2 regions of the Streptomyces sp. BF23-19 genome follow, and region 1 is predicted to be linked to the other one. Evidence: riboswitches for the same ligand, from Rfam matches in the RefSeq annotation. Region 1 holds a riboswitch; the other holds the start of a gene.
What was found. A riboswitch is a leader RNA that binds a small molecule or an ion and turns the genes downstream of it on or off. The one in region 1 is predicted to bind glycine.

Region 1 (3,190 bases):
AGGAGATGTAACCAGCTTAAGCGGCCCTACGGCAGGTAGAAGGGGCGTACGCGCTCACGAATCCAGTCCGTGACCGGGTCCTGGGCGGCGTCCAGCAGGATCAACTGCACCGGCCACGGCGGCGGGACACGGGTCAGGGCCCGCTCGAGGGCCTCCATCGGCGCGCTCTGCGTCTCGGATTCCCATCCCACCAGGCGGACACCGACGAACAGCTGGGGCGCCCCGCCCTCGATGCTGGCGAGGCAGCGGTGCGCGGCGGCGACCACCCCGGTGGCCCGGAACTCCTCGGTGGCGGCGGCCAGGAAATCCACCGGGTCGTCCTGCCAGTCGGGCTCGTAGAGCCGGACCCGGCCGCCGGTGGCCGGGCCGTCGAGCGGGGTCCGGCCGGTGCGGCAGAGCTCCGCGACGGCGGGCGGCGGCAGCGGTACGCCGACGGCGCCCTCGGGGTTGAGGGCGATACCGAGCTGCGGGGGCAGGCCGCGGGCGAACTCGACGGCGGGAGCCACCGCGAAGTCCATGCCGGGGCCGACGCAGGCGAGGAACTGGGCCTCGGAGCTGTAGACGGGGACGTACGCCGCCCCGCCGATGTCCATGGTGGGCAGGTCGAGGGCGCCCGTCGTCGGGCCGCCCCCGCCCGGCAGGGGGACCCACACCTGGCTGCGCCCGAGGACCTCCAGGATCCGCCCCCCGGCGTCCGGCTGCCCGAGCGCCGCCCCGAGCACCTGCTCCAGCTCATTCCCCGGCCAGCCGCTGCCCTGCATGTGCCCCTGCCTCTGTCCGAATCCCGCGCGTGTCGCCCCGCAGGCTACCGGCCTCGTGTGCCGCGGCGTCGCCGGGGTTCGGCCCGCGCCGAAAAGACCGGGGCTCCCCCGAACCCCGCGCCTCGAACGCCGGCGGGGCTTGCTTCGGTCCGGGCGGAGCCCGCCCGGACCGCCGCACCCGGCGGGTCAGGCGTTGAAGGCTATGCGGGTCACGGTCGCGGCCGAGCGGCGGTCCAGGAGGGTCACCGAGGCGCACCCGGCGGGCGGGCGGCCCGTCTCGGCCTCGCGGAGCAGCCGGGTCACCGCGCCGCGGTGGCGGGCGAAGGCGTAGGCGGAGACCCGGCGGCCGCGCGCGACCTGCCCGGAGAGGGCCTCCTCGGGGCTGCTGTCCAGCAGGAGCAGGTGCAGCGCCCGGCCCCGGCGGCGCGCGGCGGCCGCCAGCAGGCCGCGTACCCAGGTCTGCGTGCCGCAGTCGTGGACGACCACGGAGGCCCCGGAGCGCAGGATCCGCCACAGCCCCCAGTAGTGCGCGGCGCGCACCAGCGGGCGGTACACCGCGTACGGCAGCGCCGCGGGCATGCGGCGCTCCCAGCGCTCACGGGTGTCCTGGGAGTCCACCGCCCCGCCCTCGGCGGGCGCCCGCTTGATCAGCGTGCTCTTGCCGCCGCCGGGCAGACCGGACACCACGACGATGTCACCGGCCGCGAAGCCGAGCCGGTGCGCGGCGGGCGCGGCCGGTCCGCGCAGGTCACGTACGAGGCCGAGGCCGGTCTGGGCCACCCTCCCGCGCCCGCGCGCGCCGCGCTGCGTCGGCACCGCCTCCACGGTTCCCGTCGTCGTCACCACTCCGAATCTCCGCACAGTGTTCGCCTCCCCCGATTCGGGTCACCAGGACCCTTGCCCACTGAGTGTAAAGAGACGGTAATCCGGCGGCCCCGGTTCCGGTCGGGCCCTTCGGAGGGCCGTACGAACTTTCGGACCCCGCCGCCCGATCTCGGGCATGGCGTGCAATGATGTGCGCCATCTGGACCAACTGCATACCGGCCGCTTGAATCCGCGCGGGAGAGTCCCGGCACGCCGCAAGGCCGTGCGCGGGCGCCGAAGGAGCAAGAACCTCCCTTGAATCTCTCAGGCCCCGTACCGCGTGGATGAGGCAGATCTGAAAAGCGAGCTGCTGCGCAGCTCCACCCAAGGTGCAAGTCGATGAGAAGAACCGGCGATCGATCGATCGGCGGAACTCTCGGCGAACCTCTCAGGTTCCGATGACAGATGGGGAGGAACGTCCTCGTCATGTCATGTCGATGCCCTGGGACCCGGGAGCCACACCCATGAGCACTGCCCCCCGCCTGACCGCCCTCGATGCGCTGCACCGCTCGCTCGGTGCGACCATGACCGATTTCGCGGGCTGGGACATGCCGCTGCGGTACGCCAGCGAGCGCGACGAGCACAACGCCGTACGGACCAAGGCCGGTCTCTTCGACCTCTCCCACATGGGCGAGATCACGCTGACCGGCCCGGAGGCCGTGAAGGCCCTGGACTACGCGCTGGTCGGCAACATCTCCACCGTCGGCGTCGGCCGCGCCCGCTACACGCACATCTGTCAGGAGGACGGCGGGATCGTCGACGACCTGATCGTCTACCGCCTCGGCGAGACCGAGTACATGGTCGTCGCCAACGCCTCCAACGCCCAGGTCGTCCTGGACGCCCTGACCGAGCGCGCCGCCGGCTTCGACACCGAGGTCCGCGACGACCGTGACGCGTACGCGCTGATCGCGGTGCAGGGCCCCGAGTCCCCCGGCATCCTGGCCTCCCTGACCGACGCCGACCTGGACGGCCTGAAGTACTACGCCGGCCTGCCGGGCACCGTCGCGGGCGTGCCCGCGCTGATCGCGCGTACGGGCTACACGGGCGAGGACGGCTTCGAGCTGTTCGTCGCCCCCGAGCACGCCGTGGAGCTGTGGCAGGCGCTGACCAAGGCGGGCGAGGGCGTCGGCCTGGTCCCGGCCGGCCTGTCCTGCCGCGACACCCTGCGCCTGGAAGCGGGCATGCCGCTGTACGGGCACGAGCTGACCACCTCCCTCACCCCGTTCGACGCGGGCCTGGGTCGGGTCGTGAAGTTCGAGAAGGAGGGGGACTTCGTCGGCCGCGCCGCGCTGGAGGCCGCCGCCGAGCGCGCCGCCACCAACCCCCCGCGCAAGTTGGTCGGTCTGATCGCCGAGGGCCGCCGCGTCCCGCGCGCCGGGTTCCCGGTCGTCGCCGACGGTCAGGTCATCGGCGAGGTCACTTCCGGCGCCCCGTCCCCGACGCTGGGCAAGCCGCTCGCGATGGCGTACGTGGACGCGGCGCACGCCGCGCCCGGCACGTCCGGCGTCGGCGTCGACATTCGCGGTACGCATGAGCCGTACGAGGTCGTGGCGCTGCCGTTCTAC
Region 2 (3,190 bases), on a different contig from region 1:
CGATGTCGGCGCGCAGGGTGGTCTCGTCGCAGGCGACCGAGACGAGGTCGGCGTCGACCTGGAACAGGTTGACCCCGCCCTCGCGGGCGGCGGCGACGACCTCGGCGGCACGGCCCGGGACGCGGGCGGTGATGGTGTCGAAGTACGAGCCGTGCACGATCTCGACCCCGCCGGCCGTCAGACCGGCGGCGAGCAGCGCGGCGTAGCGGTGGGTGCGGTTCGCGATCGTCCGCAGGCCGTCCGGGCCGTGGTAGACGGCGTACATGCCGGCCATGACGGCGAGCAGCACCTGAGCGGTACAGATGTTGCTGGTGGCCTTCTCACGGCGGATGTGCTGCTCGCGGGTCTGGAGCGCGAGGCGGTAGGCCTTGTTGCCGTCCGCGTCCACGGAGACGCCGACGAGGCGGCCGGGCAGCGAGCGGGCGTGCTTGTCCTGGACGGCCATGTAGCCGGCGTGCGGTCCGCCGAAGCCCATCGGGACGCCGAAGCGCTGGGTGGTGCCGACGGCGATGTCCGCGCCGAGCGAACCCGGGGAGGTCAGCAGGGTCAGCGCGAGCAGGTCCGCGGCGACGGCGACGACGGCGCCGAGCTCGTGGGCCTGGTCGATGACCGGCTTGATGTCCCGGACGGCACCGGAGGCACCCGGGTACTGGACCAGGACACCGTAGATGCCGCGCTCGGCGACCTCGGCCGGGATACCGGCGGACAGGTCGGCGACGACGACCTCGATGCCGATCGGCTCGGCGCGGGTCTCGATGACGGCGATGGTCTGCGGCAGCGCGTCGGCGTCCACCAGGAAGACGTTGCCCTTGGACTTGCCCACGCGGCGGGCCAGGGTCATGGCCTCGGCGGCCGCGGTGCCCTCGTCGAGCAGCGAGGCGCCCGAGGTCGGCAGCCCGGTCAGCTCGGCGACGACCGTCTGGAAGTTCAGGAGCGCCTCGAGGCGGCCCTGGGAGATCTCCGGCTGGTAGGGCGTGTACGCCGTGTACCAGGCCGGGTTCTCCATGACGTTGCGGAGGATCACCGGCGGCGTGAAGGTCCCGTAGTAGCCGAGACCGATCATCGGGGAGAGGACCTGGTTACGGTCGGCCAGCGAACGCAGCTCGGCCAGCACCTCGGCCTCGGTACGCGCCTCGGGCAGGTCGAGCGCCTCGGCGGTCTTGATCACATCCGGGACCGCGGCAGCGGTCAGTTCGTCCAGGGAGCCATAGCCCACCTGGGCGAGCATCTTCGCCTGCGCCTCGGCATCCGGGCCGATGTGGCGCTGTTCGAAGGGGATGCCTCGCTCCAGCTGGGAGAGCGGAATGCGGTTGGCGGTCATGTACGGAGGCCTCCTGGTCGTATGACCTGCGAGGGGCACCACGGCGCGGGCACCCGGACGGCCTCCCCCTCTGTCATCTGCACCTGAGAGTTTCACCGGAGTCACGGGGGTCTCCCGAGGATCCGGCTTTCACCGTCGGTGAGGAGGGGGACCGGCACTGCGCCCGGTACCCGCCCTGCTTTCCAGAGTGGCCTCGTCCGTGCGGTACGTATGCCTGAGAGATTCCGGGGAGGATTTGCTCCTTCGGCGCCTCCGTCTTGTTCACTCGGAGGACTCTCCCGCACAGGGTCGACAGCCGTTCACCAGCGTACCAGCGAGGATCTGGACCCTCCCCGAGTGGCCTCCGCTGCGAATATGCACTTCTGTAGTCATTACGGAGCAGTTGCGACCTTTTGGAGGGACCGTGCAGACCGACATCGATCCGCGCAGCCTGATCGGCCGCAAGGCGTTCGACCGCAACGGCACCAAGATCGGCACGATCGACGAGGTCTACCTCGACGATGCCACGGGCGTCCCGGAATGGGCCGCGGTCCGGACGGGGCTCTTCAGCCGGGACGCGTTCGTTCCTCTGGAGCCGAGCGAGCTGGTGGGCGACACCCTGCGGGTGCCCTTCGAACGCGCCCTGATCAGGGACGCCCCGGACTTCGGTGTCGGGCGCCACCTCTCCCCGGAACAGGAGTTGCAGCTCTACCACCACTACGGACTGGACACGACCCTGCCGACGGACTTCAACCGCGACTTCGGCCGCCTGGCGGGTGACGAGAGCTGAGCGGAGCCGGGCCCTCCCACAAGGCTGTCCCTCAAGGCTTTCCCTCGGGTCCGTCCCTCAGGGCTTTCCCTCGGGTCCGTCCCCCACCAGCGGCAGCGGATCGGACGGCTCCAGCTCGGGGTCGTCCACCCGGAAGGTTCGCACCCGGCCGGGCTCCGATCCGGGCTGCTCGAATCGCACGGTCACCCGCCCGACCCCGCTGCCCTGCACCCATCCGGGCCCGTACACGGCATGCCGTACGTCGCTCCCGGCCGTCCAGCGCCTTTCGGGGGCCTGCTCCGGCTCCCCGGGCGGCTCCGCGGCCCCGTGGGGACCCTCGGCCTCCACCTCGGCCGCACCGGCCGCCACAGCTCCCTCTCCGGCCCCGTCCGTCCTGCCCGTCCTGCCCGTCCTGTCGGCCACATCGGCCCCGCCCGTCCCGTCCGCCCCGTCCGGCTCAGCGGCGAGCGACTGCGCGAACAGGTCCTCCTGCGTGTAGTCCGCCAGGCCGCTCACCCCGACCCCCAGCAGTCGCACCCCGCCCGTGGTGTCCACACCCTCCAAAAGCCGCGCCGCCGCCTCCCGCACCACCGCCGGGTCGTCCGTGGGCCCCCGCAGGGTCTCGGACCGGGTCAGCGTGGAGAAGTCGTACCGGCGCACCTTGAGCACGATGGTGCGTCCTGAGTGCCCCGAATCCCGCAGCCGCCGCACGCACCGGTCGGCGAGCCGCTGCACCTCGCCGCGGATCCTGACCCGGTCGTGCAAATCCACGTCGAAGGTGTCCTCGACCGACACCGACTTCGCGTCCCGCTCCGCGACCACCGGCCGGTCGTCCAGTCCGAGCGCCATCCGGTACAGCCCGGCACCGGCCGAGCGGCCGACCATCCGGACCAGCTCGTCCTCCCCGGCCTCCGCCAGCTCCCCCACCGTGGTGATCCCGGCCCGGCGCAGGTGCTCGCCCGTGGCCGGCCCCACCCCGGGCAGGGTCCGTACCGACATCGGCGCGAGCAGCTCTCGCTCCGTCCCCGGCTCGATCAGCAGCAGCCCGGCCGGCTTGGCCTCCTCGGAGGCCACCTTGGCCAGCATCTTGGACCCGGCCAGGCCCACCGACCCGCTGAGCC

Region 2: it holds a riboswitch for glycine, as region 1 does, so the genes downstream of both, gcvP (aminomethyl-transferring glycine dehydrogenase) here and gcvT (glycine cleavage system aminomethyltransferase GcvT) in region 1, are expected to answer to the same signal.

The regions. Positions count from the first base shown of each region.
Region 1 covers NZ_JBGBPT010000012.1:27,599-30,788, reverse strand. The annotation lists gene AB8A24_RS09665 (enhanced serine sensitivity protein SseB) at 27-761, opposite strand; gene AB8A24_RS09660 (AAA family ATPase) at 948-1,604, opposite strand; glycine riboswitch at 1,811-1,914, shown strand; gene gcvT (glycine cleavage system aminomethyltransferase GcvT) at 2,090-3,190, shown strand, end outside.
Region 2 covers NZ_JBGBPT010000018.1:9,225-12,414, reverse strand. The annotation lists gene gcvP (aminomethyl-transferring glycine dehydrogenase) at 1-1,321, opposite strand, end outside; glycine riboswitch at 1,514-1,612, opposite strand; gene AB8A24_RS12975 (PRC-barrel domain-containing protein) at 1,725-2,090, shown strand; gene AB8A24_RS12970 (DNA polymerase IV) at 2,148-3,190, opposite strand, start outside.